DNA from 3 places in the Erythrobacter sp. S158 genome. Region 2 is predicted to be linked to each of the others. Evidence: predicted binding sites of a transcription regulator. Region 2 holds the regulator's gene; each other region holds the start of a gene.
What was found. The regulator LexA, encoded in region 2, represses DNA repair genes until DNA is damaged. The targets are predictions, from matches to a motif close to GTTCCNCNCTTGTTCT.
Positions count from the first base shown of each region.

Region 1: a site for LexA is predicted at 5,827-5,842, ahead of AC0V6T_RS13020 (ribonucleoside-diphosphate reductase subunit alpha). Genes of this name have one in related genera too.
Region 3: a site for LexA is predicted at 2,758-2,773, ahead of AC0V6T_RS10055 (DNA recombination protein RmuC). Genes of this name have one in related genera too.

Region 1 is NZ_CP200279.1:2,656,131-2,665,803, forward strand. Features, by position in the region: gene AC0V6T_RS12985 (hypothetical protein) at 1-597, opposite strand, end outside; gene AC0V6T_RS12990 (ribonucleotide-diphosphate reductase subunit beta) at 612-1,652, opposite strand; gene AC0V6T_RS12995 (hypothetical protein) at 1,924-2,145, shown strand; gene AC0V6T_RS13000 (hypothetical protein) at 2,212-2,493, opposite strand; gene AC0V6T_RS13005 (hypothetical protein) at 2,490-2,678, opposite strand; gene AC0V6T_RS13010 (PilZ domain-containing protein) at 2,741-3,100, opposite strand; gene AC0V6T_RS13015 (hypothetical protein) at 3,160-3,738, opposite strand; gene AC0V6T_RS13020 (ribonucleoside-diphosphate reductase subunit alpha) at 3,720-5,702, opposite strand; gene AC0V6T_RS13025 (hypothetical protein) at 6,319-6,600, shown strand; gene AC0V6T_RS13030 (alpha/beta fold hydrolase) at 6,605-7,513, opposite strand; gene AC0V6T_RS13035 (hypothetical protein) at 7,707-8,204, opposite strand; gene AC0V6T_RS13040 (TraB/GumN family protein) at 8,521-9,450, opposite strand; gene nadB (L-aspartate oxidase) at 9,531-9,673, opposite strand, start outside.
Region 2 is NZ_CP200279.1:1,192,830-1,202,502, forward strand. Features, by position in the region: gene AC0V6T_RS05960 (hypothetical protein) at 1-815, shown strand, start outside; gene AC0V6T_RS05965 (hypothetical protein) at 872-1,795, shown strand; gene AC0V6T_RS05970 (sensor histidine kinase) at 1,792-3,213, shown strand; gene AC0V6T_RS05975 (citrate synthase) at 3,277-4,563, opposite strand; gene gltX (glutamate--tRNA ligase) at 4,609-6,012, opposite strand; gene AC0V6T_RS05985 (ComEC/Rec2 family competence protein) at 6,049-8,334, shown strand; gene lexA (transcriptional repressor LexA) at 8,358-9,062, opposite strand; gene AC0V6T_RS05995 (molybdopterin molybdotransferase MoeA) at 9,277-9,673, opposite strand, start outside.
Region 3 is NZ_CP200279.1:2,027,455-2,037,127, reverse strand. Features, by position in the region: gene fmt (methionyl-tRNA formyltransferase) at 1-690, opposite strand, end outside; gene recR (recombination mediator RecR) at 744-1,340, shown strand; gene AC0V6T_RS10065 (peptide deformylase) at 1,602-2,174, shown strand; gene AC0V6T_RS10060 (four-helix bundle copper-binding protein) at 2,269-2,673, opposite strand; gene AC0V6T_RS10055 (DNA recombination protein RmuC) at 2,778-4,220, shown strand; gene AC0V6T_RS10050 (TrmH family RNA methyltransferase) at 4,221-5,021, opposite strand; gene AC0V6T_RS10045 (HPr family phosphocarrier protein) at 5,046-5,324, opposite strand; gene AC0V6T_RS10040 (PTS sugar transporter subunit IIA) at 5,332-5,763, opposite strand; gene rapZ (RNase adapter RapZ) at 5,865-6,794, opposite strand; gene AC0V6T_RS10030 (HPr kinase/phosphorylase) at 6,844-7,305, opposite strand; gene AC0V6T_RS10025 (sensor histidine kinase) at 7,272-8,858, opposite strand; gene AC0V6T_RS10020 (response regulator transcription factor) at 8,864-9,652, opposite strand.

The DNA of each region.
Region 1 (9,673 bases), 1.5 Mb from region 2:
CCCGCACGGCCTTGTGCCCATGAGAGTTGTGGCAACGCCTTGGCAATAATCGCTCCATGCGCGAGCGAACTCATCCTCCTCCGGAAAAATACTTCGAAAATTTACCTTTGGCTGACCTAGCTTCGAAGAAAGCGCGAGCGTGTAAAGAGTGCCGTCGATGCCGGGACTGAGGCCAAATGGAAGTGTTCCCTGTTCCTCGACAACGGCACTTGTCTGTTCACTGCTTGAAGCAAAGGGGAAGTTCGCCTCCTCTAGCTTCTTCGAGATGACTTCGACAGTAGGGGCGAGATTGCTAAAGTCTTTGCGCAGAGTGTCTAAAGCACCTTCAATTGCTGCAGCCCCAGCTTCGACGCGATGGGAGGCAGATTCAGCTGATTTTGTCGACTGAACCAGTTGAACGGCAGCATCGGCAACACCCTGATTTGAAATAAAGGCGTAGATGATCGCGATTGACGCGAGGATTATCGAGGCAATAGAACCTGCGAAGGACACATAATCCTTAATGATCGCACCATCTGGCGAATAGATGGTAACTGCGCAAAGGGCGAAAAGAAGGATTACGATAATCCAAGCGAGATGGACGGTCCAATTTCTCATTTGTGCCAGTCAACTCACTCCGCCGCTTCAAACATATCCGGGCCGTCCTCGCCTTCGGCGTCTTCGTTGACGGCCTTGGCTTTCTGGCGGTTGTCGAAGCTTGACCACACGTCGTTCCAGTTGCCCTTGGTCGCGCCTTTTGAATATTCGGTTGCGCGGGCTTCGAAGAAGTTGGCGTGCTCGACACCGTTCAGCAGCGGGCTGAGCCATGGCAGCGGGTGTTCATCGATCATGTAGATCGGCTGAAGGTTCAACTGGCCCAGTCGCCAGTCAGCGATGTAGCGGATATATTTCTTGATATCCTTGGCCGTCATCCCTTCGACCGGGCCCATTTCAAAGGCGAGGTCGATAAACGCGTCTTCGAGGCGGACGGTCTTTTGGCAGATGTCGATGATGTCTTCCTTCACCGCCTTGGTAAGGCAGTCGCGCTCTTCGCAGAAGGTGTGGAACATCTTGATGATGCCTTCGCAGTGCAGCGTTTCATCGCGCACCGACCAGCTGACGATCTGGCCCATGCCCTTCATCTTGTTGAAGCGCGGGAAGTTCATCAGCATCGCGAAGGATGCAAACAGCTGCAGCCCCTCGGTAAAGCCGCCGAACATGGCGAGCGTGCGGGCGATGTCCTCGTCGGTGTCGACGCTGAACTGGTGCATGTAATTGTGCTTGTCGGCCATTTCCTCATAGTCGAGGAAGGCGGAATATTCGCTCTCGGGCATGCCGATCGTGTCGAGCAGGTGGCTGTATGCCGCGATGTGCACCGTCTCCATGTTGGAGAAGGCGGCAAGCATCATCTTGATCTCGGTCGGCTTGAACACGCGTCCATATTTGTCGTGGTAGCAATCCTGCACCTCGACATCGGCCTGCGTGAAGAAACGGAAGATCTGGGTGAGCAGGTTGCGCTCATGCTCGGTCAGGTTCTGCGCCCAGTCGCGGCAATCTTCGCCCAGAGGCACTTCCTCGGGCATCCAGTGGATCTGCTGCTGACGTTTCCAGAACTCATACGCCCAGGGGTATTCAAACGGCTTGTAGGTGTTCCGGGCTTCGAGCAACGACATCTTGTGTATCCCTGTGTTTAAGGTGAGCGACTCATATAGGGAATCAAACTGCGTTTTCGAAGGCAAGCAGGGATGATTCGGCGGGGATAAACCGTGCAAAATCTGAGTCGGGTGGAGCGCGGCGTGTGGCTCCGAGGCGCGACTTGTGCGCGGTGCATCAACTTAACTTGCATAGCATACAAGCGCCGGGAAAATCGCGGTGTTTTTCGGAACGAAGCGGCGGCGGCGTTCATAGCTGTGGTGAACCCCAAAGAAATGAAAGGATCCTCCCATGGCTAAGAACAGCCCCGTGACCGGCCCCTTCCCCGATGGAGACAGCCGCAACATCACCCTCACCAAGTCCGACCACCCGTTCGAGCCCGAACGCTCGGGCCCCGCAGAGGCGCGCTACCGCGAAGACGGCGCGCCGCAATCGGTCATGGGCAACCTCCCCTATGGCGAGAACGACAACGACACGGTCGCCCAGCGCCGCGCGAAGGAGCGCCAGCGCTAAACCTCTCGCGATCTGGATTTGAAAGGCCGCCCTTGCCGCGAACTGCGACGGGCGGCTTTTTCGTGCCTAACCCCTGGCCTTCTTCGAACCGAAGGCGCTTCCTCCGCCCAGCACCGTGATGCCGAGGAAAAAGCCGAAATCGTACCACGCGCCCGAATTGGGCACGGCGTAGACCGCGATGTCGGGTGAGAAGAGCGAGCCGAGCCAGGCCCAAGGGAAGATGAAGCCGTGCCAGATGCCCCAGAACACGCCGGGCGCCTCAGGGTCCGAGCTGACACCAGCATCAATCTGGCTCGCACAGGCCGATAGCAGCAACGCTAGGGCGATTGTGGCAAAGACCCGCATCATGCGCTCATCACCTGGAAAATCACGATCAGCCAGAGCACCGGGATGAACAAGGTCGCCATCGCGATATGCAACCGCCCGGCGTTCGCGAGGTGCCCCTCACCCCGGCGGATGTGACGTATTCCATTGGCCACAAATGCGAGCGCTACCAGCGTGCCCCCAATTCCGACCCATATTTGCAGAGGCATGCTCTTCTCCCTTCAAGCGGGAGCAAGACTGCCACAATTTGAAGGAGTGCGCGAGAGGCGTCTCAGCAGAAACGCTGCGGCTTGGCGTCCTGCATCGGTGTGAAAGTGGCACCGGCGTTGGATTGGGAAGGGTCCGGCACATGGCTACCCATGAAGCTGTCGACCTGCGCCTGTGATAAAGGCCGTGCGAAAGTCAGGCCAACCTCGCCCTTGTCGATCCACTTGACGATGGCGCGATGAGGACCGGTTCCAGCGACCACGATCTGCAAGGGAGAGCCGAGGGTGAAGGCGCGCTGCCCCATCTCGAAGCGGCATCCGCCAACCGACACATCGCGCAAGACAACGTCCTGCGGTTCCCCGTTGCCAGCGAGATAGCGGCCCGGAACATTGCTCTGCTTGCGCTTGGTCTGCCTCGTCTTCACGACGCCCAGCCATAGAGGATTACACTTAAAACCAAGTAAAACGCTCATTCCCCGTGGGGCTATTGAGACGAAGCGGCAAAACCGTCCAGGGGCCTGCCGATGCAGGCAGAAAGGATTGCAGCTTCCTCCGAAAGCCCGGCAGGTGCGGCGACGGTGCTGACGGTCACGTCATCCCAGACGAAGCGAACCTCCTCGATCAGTGCAAGATCGCGCGCGACCCAGCCCGGGGCGGCGGACATGAAGACCGGTCCGTTGCCATCATCCAGAAACCGGATCGTGCCTTCGCCAAGCGCTTCGTCTCGGCCATCGGAAAGACTGAAGCGAAATCCGAAATAGCCGGCATTCTCGCTGTTCTCCGGCGGGGATATCGGGCTGGCATCGAAACTCACGCGAACGAAATCACCTTCGCGCGCGGCGAGGACGGTCATATCGCTCGGCGACCCCGCAATGCGCAAAGTGCAAAACTCCTCGTGCGCGATAACGACATGGCCAGCGGCGCTGCGACCGAATTCGTTCTCGGGTTCGGGCGCACAGGCAGAAAGGCCCAGCGTGCCCACAACGCAAAACGCGGCCCAACCGAGGGTTGGACCGCGTCTTGTCATGAAACTGCCGGTTTCGATCACTGGCAGCTCAAGCATTCCTCGTAATCAGTCTGCTCTGCAGCGAGTTCGAACTTGGCCGCGTCGGCGGTGTTGTCCGCTTCGACCCCACCGGCAAAACCGGCGCGCTGCACCGACTTCGAGCGCAGGTAGTAGAGCGACTTGATGCCCTTCTCCCACGCCTGGAAGTGCAGCATCATCAGATCCCACTTGTCGACGTCAGCCGGAATGAACAGGTTCAGCGACTGAGCCTGGTCGATATAGGGCGCACGGTCAGCTGCGAATTCGAGCAGCCAGCGCTGGTCGATCTCGAAGCTGGTCTTGAAGCTCGCCTTTTCCTCGTCGGTGAGGAAGTCGAGATGCTGAACCGACCCGCCACGCTCGAGGATCGAGTTCCAGACATTGGTCGAGTTCTTGCTCTTCTTGTCGAGCAGCTTTTCAAGATACGGGTTCTTGACGATGAACGAACCCGACAGCGTCTTGTGGGTGTAGATGTTGGCCGGGATCGGCTCGATGCAGGCGCTGGTACCACCGCAGATGATGCTGATCGACGCGGTCGGCGCGATTGCCATCTTGCAGCTGAAACGCTCCATCGCGCCCATTTCGGCCGCATCGGGGCACGGCCCACGTTCTTGAGCGAGCAGCATCGAGGCTTCGGATGCCTTGGCCTGAATGTGCTTGAACATCTTGAGGTTCAGCGCCTTGGCCATCGCGCTTTCGAAGCCCAGTCCCTTCTGCTGGAGGAAGGAGTGGAAGCCCATCACACCGAGTCCGACCGAACGCTCACGCTCGGCAGAATAACGCGCGCGGGCCATCTCGTCGGGTGCGCGGTCGATATAGTCCTGCAGGACGTTGTCGAGGAAGCGCATGACGTCTTCGATGAACTGCTTGTCGGTCGACCACTCGTCCCACTTTTCAAGGTTGAGCGAGCTGAGGCAGCAAACCGCGGTGCGGTCGTTGCCAAGGTGGTCGATACCGGTCGGCAGCGTGATTTCCGAACACAGGTTCGAGGTTGAAACCTTGAGGCCCAGATCGCGGTGATGCTTTGGCATCATGCGGTTCACGGTGTCGTTGAAGACGATGTAAGGCTCACCCGTTGCGAGGCGGCATTCGACCAGCTTCTGGAACAGCGAACGTGCATTGATGGTGCCGCGCACTTCGCCGGTCTTGGGCGACTTGAGGTCGAAATCGGCCCCGTCGCGCACGGCTTCCATGAATTCGTCGGTCAGCAGCACGCCGTGGTGCAGGTTCAGCGCCTTGCGGTTGAAGTCGCCCGACGGTTTGCGGATTTCGAGGAATTCCTCGATCTCCGGGTGGCTGACATCGAGATAGCACGCCGCCGAACCACGACGCAGCGACCCCTGCGAGATCGCGAGCGTGAGCGAATCCATCACGCGCACGAACGGGATGATGCCCGAGGTCTTGCCGTTAAGGCCGACCGGCTCACCAATGCCGCGCACATTGCCCCAATAGGTGCCGATGCCGCCGCCCTTGGAAGCGAGCCAGACATTCTCGTTCCAGGTGCCGACAATCCCGTCGAGGCTGTCGGACACCGAGTTGAGGTAGCACGAGATCGGAAGGCCGCGCGAAGTGCCGCCGTTTGAAAGGACCGGCGTTGCCGGCATGAACCACAGGTTCGAGATGTAGTCGTAGAGCCGCTGCGCGTGCTCCTGATCGTCGGCGTAGGCATCGGCCACACGGGCGAACAGGTCCTGGTACTTTTCACCGGGCAGCAGATAGCGGTCGGTCAGCGTTTCCTTGCCGAATTCGGTAAGGTTCGCATCGCGGCTCTCGTCGATCTGCACGTCGAAACGGCGATCATTCACCTTCTTGCTGTCAGGCACGGCTGCAGCCTTCGCGGCTTCAGCCACGGCATTGCCCAGCGCTTCCGCGCTCTTGGCGGCAATCAGCTCTTCGCTGCCTGCATCCGACTTGTCCATCGTAACGGCCTTTTCGTTTTTCATCTCAGTGCCGAGAGTTTCTCCGGTGTCGGCCCCATTCATATCTGGGCTCAGCACTTCGTCACTTGCCTTGAATTCCATCGTTGCCCCGTTTCGCGTCAACTCAGTCGCGTTCAATTCGAATCGGCTTTTTGCGTTCGTTTCGTCTTACCCGAAAAGCGCGCATGTTCCGATTCTGTTCTGCACCAATCCATCGACAGCTTCTGCACTGCTTTGCCCCTCCCGGCTCACAGGCTTATCCGCCAACACATCAACATTCCGCCGCGCCTCGACCCTGTTTTGCAGCGACTCCTTCCCTGATCGCGCCCGTTACCGTTAAGTTTGGGGCTCGAGAGTGAGCGCTATAATTTGGGGGTTCAACGCGAACCGAACCACTAGATACTGAATCAGGTGGTGAATCGGGTCAACGGGTGATTAACCCTAATTCGCGCGATCGGACCGGTGTATTGTCATGCTGCAACGCCGCGACGCGTGGTCAAAGCTTGAGTCGCGAGACGCGCAAGACCCAAAATGAATCTGTGAAGAAAAATTTGGTGATTGAATCATTCGAATCAAGCTGTGAATCATTGCATCACCGGCGCAGCAACTTTGTTGCGTGATCGCGTCCGGTGGACAGCTGGCGCGGGCCCATGGGGAACCGAAAAGGGAGGTTAATGACGTGTCCTTGCTCGATCCGATCCTGACCGCGGCGATCCGCTTTGGTGAACGGCACGAGCGCACCATCACCATCCTTGGCGGCGCGTGGTTTGTGATCTCGTGCGCTTCGTGGATCCCGCAATTGGGCGTGCCCGAGGTGCCTTACCTCACCGATCGCAATTCCTGGATGTTCTCAGGCGCATGGAACGGCATCTGGTGGGGCGCCGTGCACCCCGCCCTCGAAAAGCACCGCAAAAAGCTGGAGGCTGCCGATAAGCAGCCCCAGGCCAATTCGCGCGATTGATCGTTCAGGCGTGAACCAATTCGGCTTCGCTGACCGAGCGCGTGTGGGTCGTGATCTCGCCCACCATGCGGTCCACGAGGTCAAGCGGCAGATCGTGCCCCCAGCCCGGAATGGTGACGAGCTTCGCGCCCGGAATGTGCTTCGCGGTGTCTTTGCCTGCTTCGAGCTTCACCAGCGGGTCGTCCTCTCCGTGAAGCACCAGCGTCGGCGTTGTCACCTGCGCGAGACGTGAGCGCCGATCGCCGTCGTCGATGATCGCGGCGAGCTGGCGCGGGAGGCCGGGCGGGTAGACGCTGCGCTGGACGAGCATCTGCACACGCTTGCGCCGCGCTTCCGGATCGGCGGGGAAGCCGGGGCCGGTGATATTGCGGGCGATGTTGATGCCATGCTCGATCACCGCCTCTTCCTCGAGCGAAGGCAGCGGCGCGGTCAGCGCCTCGATCGCGCGCTTTTCCGCCTGAGGAAGGCGCGGGTTGCCGGTGGTCGACATCACAGAGGTAAGCGAGAGCAGGCGCGGCGAATGATGGATTGCCATCAGCTGCGCGATCATTCCGCCCATCGAGGCGCCCACAACATGCGCGCGATTGATCTCCAAAGCATCGAGCAGCGCAATCCCGTCATCGGCCATGTCGCGAAGGGTGTAAGGCACGTCCATCGGCCAGCCGATCCGCTTGCGCAGCAATTGCCAAACGAGCTTGGGCGGCTTTGCATCGCCCATCTTTTGCGAGAGGCCGATATCGCGATTGTCGTAGCGCACGACGTGGTAGCCCTCGTCCGCTAACGCTTCGACAAACTCAATCGGCCAATGCGCCAGTTGCGCACCCAGCCCCATGACGAGCAGGATCGTCTCATGCTCCGGATTGCCATGGGTTTCGTAACACAGCTCAATTCCGTTGGCCGTGACGTGCGGCATAGTCTGCTCCTGCTGCGCCCTCAAAGTCGGGCTACGTAATGTCCAGGAAACAGACAAAGCGCCTTTGTCCGGTCAGATCAAGCTCAGAGGCGCGATGAGCCGTGCGCAAAGCAAAGGCCCCGCCCAGCCCTTCGCGCGGATGCAACAAGCGCGAAGAACTGAGCGGGGCTGCGACTTGGCAGGCCAGGGGCTGCTAGCCGCCAAGGGTGATGAAATCGTCACCTGCGGCAACGCGGGCGCGTTCGGTGCGCTGGAGCTCTGCATTGAGCTCGCGATATTCGCGCGGGCTTTCGGCAAAGATGATGTTGGCGAGGAACTGCGCGTTCTCGGCATCGGCCACAGGCACGTCGCTCATGTCGCCGAGCCAGCGGATTGCGTGCTTGGCCGTGCGCGCAGAAGCGCCATCGCCGGTGTTCGAGACAAGCTCGACATTGGCAGGCTTGCCATCATCACCCATCTCGAAGGTCAGCTGGACGATGCCCGATGCCGGACGCAGATTGCGGCGAGCAGGCTCGCGCTGGAGCGCACGGTCGAGCGTCGCATTGGCGTTCTCGCGCCACTCGGCAAACTTCTCAGGTGAGGTCACAACGATGGCGTCGGAGTTTTCGCCAGCAGCGACAGGCGCTGCGAATGCGAGGGCAGCGGCCAGAGCGGCTGCAGGAGCGATTGCAAACTTAACGGGGGTCTTCATTGGATCATCCTTTCCAAACAGGTTGGTTCTTGTCGGATGATCGGCCGGAAAACGCATGGAGCAGCAGGGCATCAGCCCATACCCGCAAAGCTTTCAGCATTAGGGTCGATCAGGTGCTCTGGGAGAAAAACGGGGTAAGTCGGGGCCTCCCTCAGCAGCCGAGTGAAAAGTGCCCGCTAAGCACGATTCTATCAATCACAGCTCTGCAAACAGGCAAATCTATCGTTTGGCGGACATAAAACGCGACGAACGACATAGAGGCGTCGACAAGTGTAGTCGTCTGATCGGTCGGTAAAGCGCGGTAATCGTGAGCGCGCTATCGCCAGTTCGGCCCGCCTATGGGGAAGCCTTGCGCTTCCAGCTGGTCGAGCACGCCGTCAGGTTCCGCCAGCACGCGCAAGGGCACGACCGCGACCGTCACGCCCGGCTGCCGCGAGGCATCGGCGATCATGCCGACCCACTGGCCGCGGATCTCTTCGCCAAGCTCATCGTCGGCCCAGGGCCAGCACTGGCCAAGCGCGATTTCGAGCGGGTTCTCCATCACCGCTGGCACGTCATAACGCCGCCAGTCCGCGCCGCGCTTGTCGATGATGTCCTGCCCCGCCTCGGTCGCGCCCATTGCGGCTTCGAGGCAGGGAATGTGGCTCCTCGGATCGGCCTCGGCGAGGTTGTCCAGCAGGTCCTCGCCGCGAAACCGCTCTGGCCGGATGATCGGGATATCGGCATCGTCGGCGGCATCCTTCACCACTTCGGTCGCATCGTCGGTGGTCTCGTCATCGAAATCGAGCCGGCGGGCGAGCAGGTCGAAGCTCGTCATCAGGAATGAGCGGCGATCGTAGTCACGGCCATATTCCTCTTCGAGCGCGGCAAGCCGGGCGCGCTGCGGTGCGTCAAGATAATCGGCCGCCACCGAGCCATCGGGGAGCTTGGTGAAACGTCCCCCGCGAAAGATCAGCCGCAACACATCGCCAGGCGAAAACTTGGGCCGCGCGCGGATGATGACACGATTGGCCTCTTTCGTTGCTTCCTCCAGCCGGTCGGGCCGCCACGGCGTCGACTTGGGCACAGCGCGGATTTCGCCAACGAGTATCACCGTCCCGGTCGGCGTCTCGATAAACCACATCGGAGCACCTGAACGCTGCGCGGTGACGACAATGGAGTTTTGCGAGGTTGGGGCAGGGTCTTGTGCAGCAACAGGAGCAGCGCCGAGCGCGGTTAGGGCAAGCAGGAGAGGGATGGTGCGCATGTCGGCCTCTTGCGGCAAGTTCGGGGTCTGACACCCATGCGCGGGCGCGATGAACCTAGCGTGACACTTATAGAGCGACGCTAGGGCACCAGCACCGTGTCCTTCACCACCTCGCTCGTCTCGGGATAGTCCATCGTGAAGTGAAGCCCGCGGCTTTCCTTGCGCGCCAGTGCTGAGCGCACGATCAGCTCTGCCGCCTGCAACAGGTTGCGCAGTTCGATAA
Region 2 (9,673 bases):
ATTTTGAAAGGATCGACCGGGATCGGCACTGGGCTGGTCTTGCGATCATGCGGGCCGGGAAGGTCCAAGAGCTCGCCGATCTTCCACAAGACGGCGATGCAACTTCTCTCCTGTTGCGGCTTGCACTGCAAGCAAGGACGGAGTGCCTTGCTGTTTCCTCGGACAGTCTAGAGGAAGATCGCTGGCTGCTGGCGGCGTCGCAGGCAGCTTTGGAAGAGCGTGAGCGTGCGTTGATCACCTCAAGTGCGCCAGCGGCACCAGCAAGCGCACCATTCCAAGCCGTCGCTGATGCGATTGTTCGCGAAACAGCACCGCGCTGGCTTGAAAAAGGCGCAGAGATGAGCGCGGTCGGCGCCATCGCGATGCTTGGTATTGGCGCGCTGCTTGCGGGACTTGGTCTGGGACCGTGGGGCTTGGGTGTCGCCGCAATTGGTGCCTTTGTTGGTCAGCTGAGCGGTTCTTGGGCACGCATGCGCTCTGCGCTTTGGTCGCGCGGGGCGAGTGCGCGGCTTGAACGTGGGCTATCGATTGTCACGGACTTGCTGTGCGTTGCTGCCCTTGGCTTGACGATCGCCTCAACTTCCATCTCTTTACCGTTGATATCATTGACTATTCTTGCACTGGTTTTGTCGCAGATAGTCGGGAAAGGTCGTGCGCCTAATAGACCTCCGCTCGTTACAGCCATCTGGCGGGACCGCGCATTGCATATGGCTATCTTCGCAGGCGCTGCGGGTTTTGGAGTGTTGCCGGAAGCGCTTGCTATCTTTGCACTCGCGGCCGCAGTGCAATTGATGCTGCGTGAGCGAGCATATTGAGCTAACCCCGCCTTAACCATAGGCGCTGTATGGGGTGCCGGATGGGCGAAATGGGTATGGACCGGACTGAAACCACCTTTGTGGAAGCCATCCTGAAGGATGAGCTGGAGCGTGAAGATCGCGCGCTGCGTTCGGTTGCGCCGGTCATTTCGCACATGCTCGACACAGGTGGCGGATCACTTGTCAGCGACGCGGCAGTCGCGAGGCTGCGCGGCATGCTAAGCGATATCGCGCGGCAGTTGCTTGAATCTGTCACATCCAGCGCGGCGAGCGATGAGGAAATCGACCGCATTGTCGATGAACTTTCGAATGATAGCGCCCTGATTGACCACCTCTATGCGCTCGCGATGGAGGGGCACTTGGCGGACCGGTTGGAAAGCCGGTTCGGGATCGATCCTGTCCTCAGCCCGCTGATGCAGGAGCTGATTGCGTCCAATCATCCCGATACTGCCGAACTCGCGATGAGTGCGATGGCGGCTCAATCGCGCTTCAACCTGTGTCAAAGACGCATGGAATTGCCGCTCGGAGAGCTTCCCTCGGAGTTGTTCTCGGCTGTGATCGAGCGCTTTTGCAACGCCGCGCAGGATTGCGAACCTGCACAGCTTGATCGAGCAATGGCGCAGCTAAAAGCGAACTATGACGAGGCGGCAACGCGGCTTGGCCTGCTGGCAAGGGTGACATCGACCATGCGTGGAGGGGCGATTGCGGGGCTGAACCTTGAACACGCCGGGCTTGCTCTGTTCGCAAGCTCGCTAGCGGCGCTTACCATGCAAAGCCGTGACCATGCCATTTGTGCCTGCCATGATCGCCAATCGGCGCGGTTGACCATCAGCCTCCGGGCCGCCGGACTGGATGCAGAAGAGATCGAAACGCAGTTCGGCCTGCTCGATCAGAGCCAGTCGCCGCCCGACGGAATTACGTCAATGCCGCCTGAGGTCGCCAAGGAGTTGCTCAAGGCATCTCGCGGAGGGCTCGCGTGAACCGGCAACAATCCATCACGGCCGCCCGCGGTTTGACCGATGCTCAAGACCGGTTGCTGACTGCCGATGAGCCCTTGGCAGAACTGCACGAGGCATGCGGTGGCACTCTACCTGGAACGCTAGCCATTCCTGAGCTGTTGGCGCTCGTGCGCCGCTCACGGGGGATGGGCCTTCGCATCGCGAGGGAATTCAGTGCATTTGATGGCGAAGAGATCGTGAGCGGATTTGCTCGAATTCAGCCAATTGACGATGATGAGCTCGGCGGATGCGAGGTGATCGTCGAGAACTGGCACCGGGCCGTTCAGAGCGAAACCAGCTCACATGACGATGCGCAGAGGATCGATGAAGTCGACCGCGCAACGGCGGAGGTCCGCGCCCGTCTGGATGCTCGCCAACAGGTCCAAATCGTCACCGACTGCGCTGGTGATGCGACCAGCTTCAAAGATGCTGTCGAGGCAATTCCGGGCAGCGCGTGGTCCGATCATGTCGAGTTGCAAGGGATCTCGCACCAGCAGCCCCTTCATTGGCGCCTACTAGACGGCGCGAGCGCCAGCATACCCGGCTCGCCTCGTAATTGGCGTGTGAGGCTAATACCCTTGGGTCCCAATAGAGCGGCGCCGCGCGGTTTCGAGCTGCTCTTGCTCGCGAATGAACCGCTGGGTGTTGATGGCGCAGGGACTGAGCCAGCAGAGATCGAGGGCGCGCATTCCCGCATAATCGGTAGCGCGCTCACCCCGGTTCTGCGCCAACCGATCGCGCGCATCATCGCCAATGCCGAAACCATCCGCACACGGCTCGCCGGGCCCTTGCGCGACGAATACAGCGAGTATGCCGGCAATATCGCAGCTGCCGGTCAGCACTTGTCGGGCATGCTCGATGACCTTGCTGACCTTGAAGTGGTCGAGGCTCCGGGCTTCTCTACCGCAAGCGAGCGGGTTGATCTCGCTGACGTCGCAAGGCGCGCGACGGGAATACTTGGGGTCAGAGCCCGTGATCGCAAGATCGATTTCGCGATCGAATGCGGTGATGAGCCTGTGATTGCGATGGGCGAATTTCGCCGCGTCCTCCAAATCTTCATCAACCTGATCGGAAACGCGATTGCTTATTCGCCCGAGGGCAGCACCGTGACCGTGACGGCAGACAAAGCAGGTGAGGGATTGGTCAGCGCAAGTGTGCGCGATGAAGGGCCGGGCGTGGATGCCGAGCAGGCTCAGAAGATCTTCGACAAATTTGAGCGCCTTGGCCGCGACAGTGACGGCGGCAACGATACAGGCTCGGGTCTCGGCCTCTACATCTCGCGCAAGCTGGCACTGGCGATGGGAGGCGATCTCGAAGTCGTTCAACCGAGCCAGGACGAAGAGAGCGCTGGGGCGCAGTTCAAGCTTACGCTCGCTGCAGCCGATACCTCCAAGTCCTAGCAAAAAGGCCCGCCCGGTGAGGGGCAGGCCTTTCTTCAAATGCGTTGCTCTTTAGGGCGAGCCTCAGCGTTCGCTCAGCGGCACGTAGTCGCGCTCAACCGGACCGGTGTAAAGCTGGCGAGGACGTCCGATGACCTGTGCTGGATCGGAGATCATTTCATTCCACTGCGCGACCCAGCCAACGGTGCGTGCAAGGGCAAACAGAGCGGTGAACATCGTGGTCGGGAAACCGATCGCCGAAAGAATGATACCCGAATAGAAGTCGACGTTCGGGAACAGCTTCTTTTCCTTGAAATACGGATCGTTGAGAGCGATTTCTTCGAGCTGAAGGGCGGTTTCGAACACCGGATCCTTGACGTTCAGTGCATCGAAAACTTCGCGCACGGTCGACTGCATCACAGTCGCGCGCGGATCGTAGTTCTTGTAGACGCGGTGACCAAAGCCCATCAGGCGGAACGGATCGTTCTTGTCTTTGGCGCGCTCGATATAGTGCGGGATGCGGTCAGGCGTGCCAATCTCGCGCAGCATGTTGAGGGCCGCTTCGTTTGCGCCGCCGTGAGCCGGACCCCACAGGCAGGCAATGCCAGCTGCGATACAGGCGAACGGGTTCGCGCCCGACGAGCCGGCGAGGCGAACGGTCGAGGTCGATGCGTTCTGTTCGTGGTCAGCGTGGAGTATGAAGATCCGGTCCATTGCCTTTTCGACCGCGGGAATGACCTCATACTCTTCAGCAGGCACGCCGAAGGTCATACGCAGAAAGTTGCCCGTGTAGCTCAGGTCGTTTTTAGGCTGCATGAAGGGCTGCCCGACCGAATATTTATAAGCCATCGCTGCGATGGTCGGCATCTTCGCGATCAATCGGTGCGAACTGATCTTGCGGTGCTCGGGGTCCGAGATATCGGTGCTGTCGTGATAGAAGGCCGACAGAGCACCAACAACGCCGCACATGATTGCCATCGGGTGCGCGTCACGGCGGAAGCCCTGGTAGAACGTGTTCAGCTGATCGTGCAGCATGGTGTGCCGCGTGATCGTGTAATTGAAGTCCTCGTACTCCTGCTGGCTCGGCAGTTCGCCATTAAGAAGCAGATAGGCGGTTTCCATGAAACTCGAATGCTCGGCCAGTTGGCCGATCGGATAGCCGCGGTGAAGAAGGACACCTTCCTGGCCGTCGATATATGTCAGCGCGCTTTCGCAGCTTGCAGTCGACTTGTAGCCGGGGTCAAAGGTGAAGGCGCCGGTTGAACCATACAGCTTCCGAATATCGACCACATCAGGGCCGGTGCTGCCTTCGAGCACGGGAAACTCGTAAGTTTGCCCGCCTAGTTCGAGTTTCGCCTGCTTGTCTGCCAAGTTAAGTCTCCTGCCGTATTTCTATTCAGCGTGATCACCCAGACTTCAAGAAGCCTGCGCGTCGATCCGTGCCAGGGATTCTTCCCGTCCCAACAGGACCAGAACATCGAAAATACCGGGCGATGTGGTCGTCCCGGTCAGTGCGGCGCGCATTGGCTGCGCCAGCTTGCCAAGCCCCAATCCCTGTTGCTCCGCAAGCGATTTGGTAGTGGCTTCGAGTGCCTCGATTGTCCAGCTATTTTCCTTTGCAAGAGCCGTTGAAACCAGTGCAAGTCGAGCGCGGCCATCATCGTCGAGCAGCTTGGCGGCTTTTTCCGTCATTTCCAAGGGTCGCTTTGCGAACAAAAATCCAGCGCCTTCAGCGAGTTCGTCGACATTCTTCGCGCGCGTTTTCAGTACAGGCATGGCTTCGGTGAGAATCGCCGCATCCGCTCCTTCGCCGATCTTGGCTGCGACCAACTCAGCGAGACGCGCGTTCTCAGCCTCGCGGATGTAATGTCCATTCAGGTTTTCAAGCTTCTTCATGTCGAAGCGCGACGGACTTTTACCGACGCCAGACAAGTCGAACAGCTCGATCGCCTCTTCGCGGGTGATCTCCTCACGGTCACCGTGACCCCAGCCAAGACGCAGCAAGTAGTTGAACAGCGCTTCGGGCAGAATGCCGAATTCGTCGCGATAGGTCTCTGCCCCCAGAGCGCCGTGACGCTTCGAAAGCTTCGCCCCGTCGGACCCGTGGATCAAAGGGACATGCGCGTAGATCGGATCGGGCCAACCCCCTTCGATTGCATCCATTGCGCGATAGATCGGCAACTGGCGAAAGGCGTTGTTGAGGTGATCGTCGCCCCGAATTACATGAGTGACGCCCATGTCATGATCGTCCACCACTACGGCGAGCATGTAGGTCGGGGTCCCGTCGGCGCGAAGGATGATGTAGTCATCAAGCTCTTCATTTCGCACCGAGACTTTGCCCTGGACCTGGTCTTCAATGGTGGCTTCGCCCTCGAGAGGGGTCTTGAGGCGGACCGCGTAAGGTGCGCCTTCGGAAGCCTCCGAAGGATCCCGGTCGCGCCAGCGTCCGTCATACCGCATCGGTTGTTTGTTGGCGCGCTGCTCTGCGCGCATGGCTTCAAGTTCTTCAGGCGTCGCAAAGCACTTGTAGGCATGGCCTGCCTCCAGCAACTTGTGAGCAACCTCGGCGTGGCGTTCTGCGCGCTGTGACTGGAACGTGGGCTCCTCGTCGTAATCAAGTCCAAGCCAATCCAGTCCGTCCAGGATTGCGTCGATCGCTTCCTGTGTGGAACGCTTCTTGTCTGTGTCCTCAATCCGCAAAAGCGCCTTGCCGCCGTGATGGCGGGCATAAAGCCAGTTGAAGAGCGCCGTGCGAGCTCCACCGATGTGGAGGAAGCCGGTCGGCGAAGGTGCAAAGCGGGTGACAACTGGACTTGCCATGGGCTTGATATTCCTATTCATTCAGGCGCATTGAGTATGGCCGAACCCGAGGGGGGAAATGGGCCCTTGGCCAATACGCCGATCATTCCGATTGCGGGCGAGCCCGACAGCAGCGTCGAAGCGGCGCGAACCGGTCCGTCCACGCCTCGAAAGGCCGCTGCGCGCCTGTGGCAAAGGGGCGGCGGATTGTCCAGCGCTGCGAGCGCGGTTGCGACCAAGGTCGAAGCCTTTTTGGCCGGCGCTGGCTTTGACCGCGCGCCATGGCTGGCGGTTGTATTCGTATCAGGGATCCTGAGTTGGTTCGCCTTGCGGAACGAGTGGCAATGGATTGGCGCCATCGCGCTCTCCCTGTTTCTGGTTCTGTTCGCTGTCGCTGCATGGAGAGACCGGCCTGAGCGCGATCATGTTCGAACCGCAGTAATAGCTTGCGGATTGGTGTTTGCCGCCGGGGTCAGCGTCATCTGGCTGCGCTCCGAAATGGTCGGAGCCCAGCCAATCGAACGCCCTATGATTGAGCGGGTGCAGGGATATGTCCTCGAACGGGACGACCAACCCTCTCAAGACCGCATTCGCCTGACATTGGCTGTTCGTGACGCGGCCAGTGGTCAGGGCCGCAAGATAAGGGTCAATGTACCGCTCGACGTGGCGGCACGTGCAAGCGACGGTCAGGCTGCGGGAGCGCTGTCCGAAGGCGCGGTTGTTCGCATGCGCGTGCGTCTCATGCCTCCGGCAAGCCCCATGCTGCCCGGCGCATACGACTTTGCGCGCGCCGCATGGTTTAAGGGGTTGAGCGGTACTGGCAGCGTGTTGGGCGATATCGAGATTGTTGAGCCCGCGCCGCAGACAAGCGGCATCGCCGCGATGCAACGTGCCTTGTCGGCGCACGTTCGCGACCGGGTTGACGGGTCGGCCGGCACCATCGCGGCGGCGTTCGCGAGCGGCGACCGTGGTGCAATCGCCGAGACGGACGAAGACGCGATGCGCGATGCAGGGCTCACGCACTTGCTCGCGATCAGCGGCCTGCACGTGAGCGCAGTGATTGCCGCTGCTTATTTCATTGCACTGAAGCTCTTGGCATTGTTTCCGGCGATTGCGCTTAGAGTGAGGCTTCCGGTTGCAGCTGCCGCGATCGGAGCGCTTGCGGGCATCGCATACACCTTGCTGACAGGCGCGCAGGTTCCGACCGTTCGAAGCTGCGCAGCGGCGATGCTAGTGCTGATTGCCCTTGCTCTGGGGCGCGAGGCTCTCTCGCTTAGGATGGTCGCAGCTGCTGCTGTGTTTGTATTGCTGCTTTGGCCAGAGAGCGTCATCGGGCCGAGTTTTCAGATGAGCTTTGCGGCGGTGCTCGCCATTGTCGCGTTGCATTCGTCAGTTCCGGTGAAAGCATTTCTAGCGCCGCGTGAAGAGAGCTGGACGAGCCGTGCGGGAAGGCGAGTCTTCATGTTGTTCTTCACGGGTCTCGTCATCGAGATAGCGCTGATGCCTATCGTGCTGTTCCACTTCCACCGTGCTGGTGTCTACGGCGCGTTTGCCAACGTGCTGGCCATTCCCCTGGTCACGTTCATTTCGATGCCGCTGATTGCGTTTGCGTTGGCATTCGATCTGGTAGGGCTGGGCGCACCGTTCTGGTGGCTCGTCGAGCGCTCTCTCAACCTGCTCCTTTCGATAGCTCACTTCACCGCATCGCAGCCCGGAGCGGTGAAGCTGATGCCTCAGATGAGCGGTGCGACCATTGCTCTTTTCGTAGGAGGAGGCCTTTGGCTCGCTCTGTGGAGCGGTAAGGCAAGGTTGCTCGGGTTTGTGCCTGCGGCGCTTGCTACGATCCTGCTCATGACAACCCCGATACCTGACGTTCTCATCGGCCGGGAAGGAAGGCACGTTGGTATCACGATCAAGGGCGAAGATGGGAGCCGAAGTCTGCTCTCGCTCAGGGACAGCCGCTCGTCCTACTCGCGTGACAACTTGCTGGAATTGGCAAGCGTTCAGAGCGAACCCATCCCATTGGCCGAGTGGGAAGGCGCTCGCTGTTCGACCGAGTTCTGCACGATCAACCTCGAGCGTGGGGATCGCGAATGGTCGCTCCTGCTTGCGCGCAACCGTGATCTGATCGAGGAACGCGCTCTAGCCGCTGCCTGTGAGCGAGCCGATATTGTAGTTGCCGACCGATTCCTGCCGAGGTCTTGCAAGCCGCGTTGGCTCAAAGCAGATCGCAGCCTGCTTCTGCAAAGCGGTGGATTGGCACTCAACCTCAAGGGCCAGCAAATCGTTAGCGTGGCTGAAAGCCAGGGCTCACATGGATGGTGGCAAGGGGAAGGCGATTAGGCATTCCCCCGCCGACCGATCAATCAGTGATAGCGACGAAGCAAGCCTGCAAGCTTGCCCTGTACTTCGACTTCATCAGGGCCGTAGACCTGCGCGTCATAGGTCGCATTGGCCGGGTCGAGCCGGACCATTGCGCCTTCCTTGTGCAGATACTTCAGCGTTGCTTCCTCTCCGCGGACAAGCGCCACGACGATTTCGCCATCGCGCGCGGTGTTTGTCCGGCGGACGAGTGCGAAGTCCCCGTCAAAGATACCGGCTTCGATCATCGAATCTCCCGATACCTCGAGAGCATAATGCTCGCCCGGGCCAAGCAGCGCAGCGGGAACAGGCAGGGAATTCTGGCCTTCAAGCGCCTCAATCGGGGCACCGGCCGCAATTCGGCCGTGTAGCGGGATTTCGATGACGTCATTGGCTGGCTCTGGCGCCCTTGCCATAACGCTGGAGGCTGAGGCCACCGCGTCATTGGCTGCCAGTGCCGCAGGAGCAGCCTGCGAACGCGGAGAGGTGACCGCGTCTTCGGGAACTTTGATGACCTCAAGCGCGCGCGCCCTGTTGGGCAGGCGGCGGATGAAGCCGCGTTCTTCAAGAGCCGAAATCAGGCGGTGGACGCCTGACTTGCTCTTCAAGTCGAGCGCCTCTTTCATTTCCTCAAAGCTGGGCGAAATACCGGTTTCTTCGAGCCGCTGCTGGATAAAGCGGATCAGTTCATGCTGTTTTGCCGTCAACATTGGCAAGCTCCGTAAAAGCCGCATTATGAGCGCCCGGACCAGGACCGGTCCAAACGCAATGCCAAACTCGCGCACTCTCAGAGGCACCGCCCGCTAAAACGGAACAGGTGCGATACAGAGCACTAACCGCGCACCAATATGGTGAACGAATGTGGAACAAGTAGGCAACTTCGGATTTCAAGTCAAGCGGGCTAAATCCACAAAGCCAAGCATTTCAGCCATTTTCGAGGTTGTAGATGCGAAGCATCTCGCCCGGTGCGACTTCACCCGATCCGGCAGGGCGTTCGATCAGGCAATTGGCTGCGGCGAGTGAGCGGATGGCGCTGGAATCTTGCGAGGCTGCACGGCGCACGCGCTGGCCATCGAAGACACCTCGCACGAATTCGCGGCGTCCGCCGGTTGCGGGCATTGCCTCGACTGCCATCACTGTCTGCGAGGCCGGAATAGGTGCGCGCATCCCCATCGCAGCGCGTATCAAGGGCAGGGCGAAGAGGAACGCGGTCACAAAGCTCGAGACAGGATTTCCCGGCAAACCGAGAACCACTTGCGCGCCGCGCTTTGCGACCATGAGCGGCTTTCCTGGGCGAATTGCGACTTTCCAAAAGGCGATT
Region 3 (9,673 bases), 830 kb from region 2:
GGCACCGGGGAAGGGGGCGAGGCCGTGAACATGGCGAACGATCTCGCTCGCTGGTCGAGACCAGTCGATGCGCGCCTCGGCCTTGTCGATCTTGGGAGCGTATGTCGCGAGGCTGTCATCCTGCGGCTGTGCTTCATACTGCGCGAAATTCGCAAGCACTTCGACCATCGCGCCCGCACCCAGTTCCGCCAGCTCGGCGGTAAGCTCGCCGGTCGTCTTGTCGTTCACCGGAGTGCGAACGATGTGCAGCATCGGCCCAGTGTCCAGCCCTGCCTCCATCTGCATGATCGTGACACCCGTCTCATCGTCGCCCGCCATAATGGCACGGTGGATCGGCGCAGCGCCGCGCCAGCGCGGCAGAATCGAGGCATGGATGTTTAGGCAACCGTGCACTGGCGCATCGAGGATCACCTGCGGCAGAATCAGGCCATAGGCAGCCACCACCGCAACATCAGCTTTAAGCGCGGCGACCGCCTCTTTCTCCTCGGCAGGTTTGAGTGAAATCGGCGTGCGCACTGGAATGCCCAATTCGTCAGCCTTCGCGTGAACCGGCGAGGGGCGCAGCTTCTTGCCACGGCCCGATCGGCTCGGCGGCTGCGAATAAACGCAGGCGATCTCGTGCCCCGCCGCATGCAGCGCGGTGAGCGCCGGTACGGCAAAGTCAGGCGTTCCCATAAAGATAATGCGCATAAGCCTCGCTCTCGCGCTTTGTGATTAACGCGCCAGCCCCTATCTCTCCCCCCATGGCATCGCAAGAGATCGAGGCGCTTTCCTCCGCGCTCGCCCGGTTGCCGGGTCTTGGCCCTCGCTCAGCGAGGCGCGCGGTGTTGTGGCTGGTCAAAAACCGCGAGCAAGCGCTGCCGGCCTTGCTTGAGGCGCTCGATGCCGTCTCGGAAACGCTGGTTGAATGCCAGATTTGCGGCAATGTCGACACCAGCGATCCTTGCGGGATCTGCGCCGATCCACGCCGCGATCCCAAGAGTTTGTGCGTCGTAGAGGACGTCGCTGATGTCTGGGCTCTCGACCGAGCGCGCCTGTTTCAGGGTCGCTATCACGTTCTGGGCGGCAAACTCTCCGCACTCGACGGCATCGGTCCCGAGGACCTAAATATCGCGAGCCTGATGGAACGCGCCGCAAATGGCGAAGTCGAGGAGGTCGTCCTCGCTATGAACGCAACGCTCGAAGGCCAGACCACCGCGCACTACCTCGCAGAGCGTCTAGATGAACATAAGTTACGGATAACACAGCTAGCTCATGGCTTGCCAGTTGGCGGAGAACTCGACTATCTGGACGAGGGGACACTTGCTCAAGCATTGAGGGCAAGACGGCCGGTGGGGTAGTAACGGTGCGGCGAATTCTTGCGAAATTTCTCGGCGGCGGCGCCGGTTCTGAAACGGCGACATGGAGCGCGAAGTGTCCAAAATGCGGGCATGCGCAAGACCTCAGCGATAGGGGCGGTATTCGCTATGCCTCGCGCGGTCGCAAACGAATCCTGCGAAATTGCGGCTCTTGTGGTAAACGCATGATGTTAACGGTCAGCCGATCACGCTGATCGAAGTGTTGCGCTTGCAGCATGGCGACCCCGCGACTATTTTAGAGCCATGGCTATTCGTGAAATCCTGGAAGTGCCGGACCCCCGGCTCAAAGTCGTGTCCGAACCTGTCCGCGAGGATGAGTTCAATGACGAGCTCAAGCAGCTCGCCGAGGACATGTTCGAAACGATGTATGACGCACCTGGCATTGGCCTAGCGGCGATCCAGATCGGCGTGCCCAAGCGCCTGCTTGTCATCGACCTGCAGCCCGACGACCCCGATGCGGAGCCCATCGAGTGCGAGCATGATGGCCACAAGCACACGCACCCGGCGACCAAGAAGGAACCGCGGATTTTCGTAAACCCGGTGATCCTCGACCCGGCGGACGAGCTGTCGACGTACAACGAAGGCTGTCTTTCGGTACCTGAGATTTACGCCGATGTGGATCGTCCGGCGACCTGCACGGTCAAGTATCAGGATCTTGATGGCAACCATCACGAGGAACAGCTTGAAGGGCTGCTCGCGACCTGCCTCCAGCACGAGATGGACCACCTCGAAGGCATCCTGTTCATCGACCACCTCTCGCGCCTCAAGCGCAACATGGCGCTCAAGAAGCTTAAGAAGCTGCGTCAGGCGGCTTAGTTGTTCAACGCGCCCGCATCCGCGGGCGCGTCCTCGCTCGACGCGCAGCAAAGCGACGCCCGCTATGGGCGGGCGGTCGCAGATGCGGTCTGGCTTATGCGTGAGCTTTCATCTCTTCCAACGCGGCCTTCACGTCGCGGATGACCTCCTCGCACATGCGGCTGCAGCGCTTGCAGTGCGCATCGTCATGCATCGAGCAATGTTCGAGACACTGTTCGCAAGCCACGATCGTCGCCATCGCCATGGCCTTGATCGCTGTCACGTTACCACCCGTGCGGCGTGAGCCGATGCGATAGAACGCGGTGCACGCATCCGAGGCATCCATGCAGCGGCGAATGCATTCAAGCCGCTCGCTCACATTGGCCTCGGCCAGACAGGCATCAGCGCATGAATTGATGATCGCCGCGCCATACATGGCGTGCTTCACCGCATTGCCCAGCGTATCGGTGTAGTCGTCCCCGACGTGGGGGTGTTCGCGGATCATTTCCTTGATCGACATCGTGTTTTCTCCTTCGCAGAGATAGCGCACGAGAGTGGGGATAGGTTCCGAATTGCCTGCAAAAGCCGCTTGGCGGCGATTCGTGTTCCATGTATGTTCCCGCGATGGAAATTGATCCGATTCTCCTGATAGTCGCTTTGGTCGCAGTCTTTGGTGCGCTCGCGCTCGGTTGGTTTGTTGGCGCGAAAGCGGGCGCACGGCCCATGGCCGATCTCGAAAGCCGCCTCGCCACGCGTGAGGAAGAATTCAAGCGCGCGACCGCCGAATTGGGCGAAGCGCAGATAGCGCTGTCGGGCGCAAAGGAAGAGCTTTCAGCGGCGCGGGTGCGGGCGGGCGAAGCTGACAAGCTTTCCGCGACTTTGGAAGACATGCGCGAAGAAAACGCGCAATTCCGGGCCGAACGCGCCAGTTTCGAGGAGCAGAAACGCTTGCTCGAAGAATCGCGTGAGAAGCTGCTGAAAGAGTTTGAAAATACGGGCGCCAAGGTGCTCGAAGCCGCGCGCGAGCGGTTTTCGAGCGAGGCGACGAAGCGGCTGGGCGAGGCAGAAGCCCAGAACAAGGAAGCTGTTGCGAGCCTGCTCAAACCCGTCAGCGAACGTCTGCAGAAGTATGAAGACCAGGTCGGCAAGCTCGAAAGCCAGCGCGCCGATGCCTTTTCGCGCCTACATCAACAGATCGAGGGCCTGCGCCTGTCACAGGACGAAGTGCGCAAGGAGGCGCAGCGGCTGGGCAATTCGCTCACTAATGCTCCGAAGGCGCGCGGGCGCTGGGGGGAACGCGCTTTGCAGAACGTACTGGAACAGTGCGGGCTCGCCGAGCACACCGATTTTCATCTCGAACAGTCGCTCGAAACCGATGAAGGGCGCCAGCGACCCGACGCGATCGTGAACGTGCCGGGCCAGAAGAAGCTGGTGATCGACGCCAAAGTCTCGCTCAACGCGTATCAGGCCGCGTTCGAGGCCGACGATGAAGATGAGCGCAAGCATCACCTCGATCTTCACGCCAAGTCGATGCGCGGCCATGTGCAGACTCTCGGAAGCAAGGGCTATCAGAGCCAGTTCGAGGACGCGCCCGATTACGTCGTGATGTTCGTTCCCGGTGAGCATTTCGTCGCCGCCGCGCTAGAACACGATCCCGAGCTTTGGGACTTTGCGTTTCACAACAAGGTGCTGCTCGCGACGCCTACCAACCTCGTTGCCATCGCGCGAACGGTCGCGCAGGTCTGGCGGCAGGACAAGATGGCGGAAGAAGCCGCCGATATCGGACGGGCCGGAGCGGAGCTGTATGATCGCCTCGCGGTTGCTGCTGAGCACATGAAGCGCGTCGGGGGCGGGCTCGAAACGGCGGTCAACAATTACAACAAATTCGTTGGCAGCTTCGAACGAAATGTCCTGTCGTCCGGACGGCGTCTGGCCGAAAAAGGGATCGAGATCGGCAAACGCGAAATCGACGATGTGCCGCTGGTCGAATCCACACCGCGCTACAACAACGACGATGTCGCCAAGATTGAAGATGCGAGCGACGCAAAGCGCGACGCTGCCGAATAATCAGCCGTCGAGGCTCGCGAAGACCTCGTAAGCCAGCACCGCGCCCGCGACCGCTGCATTGAGCGAGTTTGCTCGTCCTTTCATCGGCATGGTGACACGCAGGTCGCACTCGGCTTCGTAGGCCTCGGGAAGCCCTTGTGATTCGTTGCCGACCAGGATGAAGCACGGGGCTTCATACGCAGCGCCGCGATACGGCACCGCATCGCGCAACGAGGCTGCGACAAGCTGGCCAGCTCCTGCCCTTAGCCACTGCACAAATTCGTCCCACCGGGCTTGCGCCAAGCCTTGCGTGAACACAGCGCCCATGCTCGCGCGCACGGCTTCTGCGCTGAATGGATCGGCGCAATCATCGATCAGGATCAACCCGCCTGCTCCCACCGCGTCGCCTGTGCGCAGCATGGTGCCAAGGTTGCCCGGATCGCGCAGGTCCTGCGCCACCAGCCAGATATTGGTCGAGCCCCGGTCGAGCCGCGCGAGCGACGTGTCGAGCTCATCGAACACCCCCACAACACTCTGGCTGTTCGACTTTCCCGTAATCTTGGAAAGAATGTCAAGCGTGGTCGTGATGACCTCTCCGCCAGCGGCCCCGACCTCGCCTTCGAGCCGGTCAAGAAGGGCGTGTGGATCGCGGTTCTCGGCCATCACCAGCTGGCGCGGCACGTGGCCTGACACGCGGGCATCCTCGAGCAAGCGCAAGCCTTCGACAAGGAATTGCCCTGCGCGCTTGCGGTGCTTCTTGTCACGCAAGGACCGCAGATATTTGACTGTCGGGTTCGAGAAACCGGTGATGTGCTTGCGCATCGTACGCGCCTCGTTTCTGCTTGCTCAGTCTTCGCCGAAGCCGTCTTCGACCAGCGCGACGAGCTGCGCGAGGACATCTTCCGAACCGTCGCCAGCAACGATCACTTCGACCTCGTCACCCTTTGCAGCGCCGAGCATCATCAGGCCGAGAATCGACCCGCCAGCGGCTTCGTTGCCGCCTTTGGCAACGCGCACCTGGCCCGGATCGGGCAGGGCAGAGACGGCCCCCACGAACTTCGCACTCGCCCGCGCATGCAGGCCGCGTTTGTTGACGATAGTGACGGTCTTGCGAACTTCGCTCATCGCAGGGCTATTTTCCTCCGCCTGCTGCTCGCTTGGGCGTATCTGCACCCAGCAGCTCGCTCGCTACGGTGATGTAGTTGCGCCCCGCTGTCTGCGCGGCCTCGACCGCCTCGACCACATCCATTGACTTGCGCGCGCCTGCGAGACGGATGAGCATCGGCAGATTGATCCCCGCGATCACCTCGATCCGCCCGGCATCGAGCAGAGAGATGGCGAGATTGGAAGGAGTTCCGCCGAACAGGTCGGTGAGGATCACCACGCCTTCCCCGGCATCGACCTTTTCGATCGCCTCGGCGATGTCGGCGCGGCGTTGTTCCATGTCGTCATTGGGGCCGATGCAAACGGTTTCGACAGCCCTTTGGGGGCCAACGACATGTTCCATCGCTTCGACAAATTGGTCGGCCAGGCGGCCATGGGTAACCAGGATCAAACCGATCATACGTATTTCAGTCCGTTAGTATCCTTGCGGCTTATCGCGATTTCGCAACATTAATCCGCTAACCCAATTACCACCATGCGAGGCAATCGTGAGTGTTCGCGTCAGCGCGGCTCACCTTCGATGGCATCTGCCGCCCGCGACTTCAGATTGCGGTGGCGGACAGTGGGCGAAAACCCCGCCTTACGCAAGCCTTCTGCCATCGCTTCTGCGGTGAAGACTGAGCGGTGTCTCCCTCCGGTACATCCGAAAGCGACATGGACGTAGGCTTTGCCCTGCGCCGAATAGCGCGGGAGCAGGGTGAGGAGCAGTGCCTTGATCTGTTCAAATGCCTCGGCGAATGCCGGATCGGACTGGATATGATCGCCGACGGGCGCATCAAGACCGGTTAGTTCACGCAGGCCTTCGACCCAGTGTGGATTGTCGAGAAAGCGCATGTCGAAGACTAGGTCGGCGAGCGGAGGCATGCCGCGTGCAAAACCGAAGCTTGAGATGGTCAGGCTCGGCTCGCTGGGCAGTTCATCATCGAACAATTCGCGCACGTGGCCCTGAAGATCGTTCGAGGACAATTCAGTCGTATCGACAACCACTTCTGCCCAGCGCCTAAGCGGTTCGAGCAGCTCGCGTTCGGCAGCGATAGCTTCCTTGACGGTGCGATCCTGCGCCATCGGATGGCGGCGACGGGTCTCGTTGAAGCGGCGCTCGATCTCGTCATCGGCGCAGTCGAGAAAGACGAAGGTCAGCGCAATGTCGCCCCTGTCGGCCAGCGCTTTGACGAGCTCGATGATCTCGGAAGGGACGAACCCACGCGTGCGCGAATCGAAGCCGATGGCGAGAGGCGAACGGCCCGCATCGGGTGTGTCGCCGGGATCTCCGGTGAGGCGGTCGAGCATGCGGATTGGAAAGTTGTCGATCGTTTCCCAACCCAGGTCCTCAAGGACATCGAGTGCAGTGGATTTCCCGGCGCCTGAAAGCCCGGTAACGAGCAAGAGGCGCTGTTGCATCGGTGCAGGATTGGCCGAGCCGGTGGTCATGAACTACTCAATGCGTTGTCGCGCATCGGAATGGAAGGGCGAGCTGGTTTCATTTCGCCAATCCATGCGTCTTCAGGGCCCATCGCGCGCGCTGCGCAGGCGCGATGGCGCCGGGTTCAAACGGCAGGCAAGGGATGTCGTATCCCATAATCGTTCGCGTCGGAATTCTTTGCGGTAGCCGCTCACCATGAGCACCCAGCGCAAGAATCAGCGCAACCGGCGTGCCTTTCGCGACCGGCATCTCGACAAGGCCGACGCCTCGAACCTCAAGCAGCCCCTCGATATTGGGAGGTGGGCTGGCGATTAGGTTTTCGCCTGCGGTGGTAAGCGTCACGCCGTCATCGCCGATCAGCTGCGCGCCCCGATCGATCAGCGCGAGAGCGAGCGATGATTTGCCGCTTCCGGGTTCGCCTTCGATCAGCAGTGCGCGCCCGTCTATCGCGACCGCGCTAGCCTGCATGACCATGCTCTCGCCCATCAGGTCGCCGCTGGCAGTCGGAGCCGAAGGCATGCGCCTGGCTTCCCGTCTGGCCGCGCCTCTGCACACAAAGATCCATCATGCGCTTCGGCAATGGTGCGCGCGATGGCGAGGCCGAGCCCGGAGTGGTTGCCGAAGGCCTCCTCGTCGGGTCGGACCGAGTGGAAGCGCTGGAACACCTTTTCGCGCGACTCCTCGGGAATGCCCGGTCCTGAATCGCAAACTGTCAGGGTGACGCAGTTTCCATCATTGTCGATTGCCACTTCGATCGGCGCGTCGGGCGGTGAGAAGGAGACGGCGTTGTCGAGCAGGTTTTCGACAACGCGTTCGAGCCGCGCGCCGACCCCTTCGACATTGGATGCAAATCCTCTTGTATCGAGTTCGATGCGGTGGTCGTCATTCTCGGCGCGAAACTCGCGGCTGCCAATGATCGCGCGCACCAGCTGCGCAAAGTCGATGCGTTCGCGCGTGGCGCGCGACATTTCGGCATCGATACGGCTTGCATCGGAGATCTCGGTGACGAGCCGATCAATGCGGCGCACGTCATGCGTCACGATCTGCTCAAGTTCACGGCGCGTGTCGGCATCCGTCACCTTGGGCAGCGATTCGACCGCACTGCGCAGGCTGGCGAGCGGGTTCTTGATCTCGTGCGCGACGTCCGCCGCAAAACTGTCGACCGCGTCGATGCGCTGGCGAAGGGCCAGCGTCATGTCAGAGACTGACCGCGCAAGCTGGCCGATTTCATCGCTGCGTTCTGGCAGGCGAGGGACCTCCACATCGCGTTCGCGCCCTTGTCGCACCTTCTGGGCAGCGCTCGCCAGGAGTTGAAGCGGAGATACGATGGTGCGCGCAAGGTAAAGCGAGAGAAGCGCCGATGCGCCAAGAACCACCAGCACCGCGATCATCAGCGCTGAGCGCGCCGAGCGCACGCTTTCGGTGATGTCCACCGGGTTGCGCACGGTCAGCAAGGTCGCGCCTTGCAAACCAACCGGCGCGGCTGCGGTGATGACAGGCGTTCCGTCGACCCAGTCGTAAAGGCGGATCTGGCTGAGGCCGTCCTCGCGTGCCTGAACGAGTTCCGGCCACGCATCGGCGGTTTGTGCTTCGGGCTCGACATAGTCGGTGACGGCTTCGGCGCTGACGATCGTGTCCACCGTGCGGTCGAGCCAGCGCGCGAATTGCTGTTCCCAGTTGTCATCGGTGATGTCGTTCAATTCGAAGGCAGGTTCAGCCAGCGCAAAACTGTCTGCGGTCAGCGCGCCTTCGGCATCGAACAGGCGCATGCGCATCCCCTGTTCCCGGCCAATTTGGACCAGCAGCGCTTCCTGTCGCTCACGCGTTGCACCGGCAAGCGCCTCGGCGGTGATCTGCGCTTCGATCCGCGCGAGCTTGAAACGCTCGTTGATCAACTGCGTACGATAAGTGTCGAGATAGAATAGTCCGCCCGAAAGCAGCGCGAGCGGAAGGATGTTCACCGCGAGTATGCGCGCCGTGAGCGAAAGGCGCCCGGCAAGGTCAGGCCGCTCGGGCGGTCGCCCTATTGCGGGCTGGACTTCCGCGTTTCCCTCTCCTGCAAGTTCACCCATGGCTCTTAGCCGTCATTGAAGCTGTAGCCTGCGCCATAAAGCGTATCGATTGCCGCGAATTCGGGGTCGACCACGCGGAATTTGCGACGCATGCGCTTGATGTGGCTGTCGACGGTGCGGTCATCAACGAAGACATCGTCGGGATAGGCTGCGTCCATCAACTGGTTGCGGCTCTTGATGACGCCGGGACGCGCGGCAAGCGCTTCAAGGATGAGGAACTCTGTGACGGTGAGGCTCACCGGCTTGTCGTTCCAGGTCACGTGATGGCGGGAAGGGTCCATGAACAGCCGCCCACGGTCGATGCTCGGGTGGACGGGATCGGGAGCGCTCGTTTCGTGGCCAAGCGCGCGATCGGGCTCTGCCCGGCGCAGGATCGCTCGGATGCGCGCGGTCAAAAGGCGCAAGCTGAAAGGTTTGGCGATGTAGTCGTCAGCGCCCAGTTCGAGGCCTGCTTCTTCGTCGGCCTCGTCGTCCTTGCTGGTGAGGAAAATTACGGGGATAGGTTGGTGCGCCCTGACGCGGCGCAAAAGCTCCATCCCGTCCATCTTGGGCATCTTGATGTCGAACACGGCGAGGTCGGGCGGATTATCGATCAGTGCACGAAGGGCGGTTTCGCCGTCGGAATAGAGCCGAGTGACGAACCCCTCGGCCTGCAAGGCGATCGAGACCGTGGTCAGGATGTTGCGGTCGTCATCCACCAGAGCGATCTCGATAGCCTCGCGCCGGGTCTCGCCGTTCGCCGACGCGCCGCCTGCGACCTCTGAACTTTGCATGTCGCTGATTTCGCCTGCCATGATCGCTTGCGTGCCTCCTCG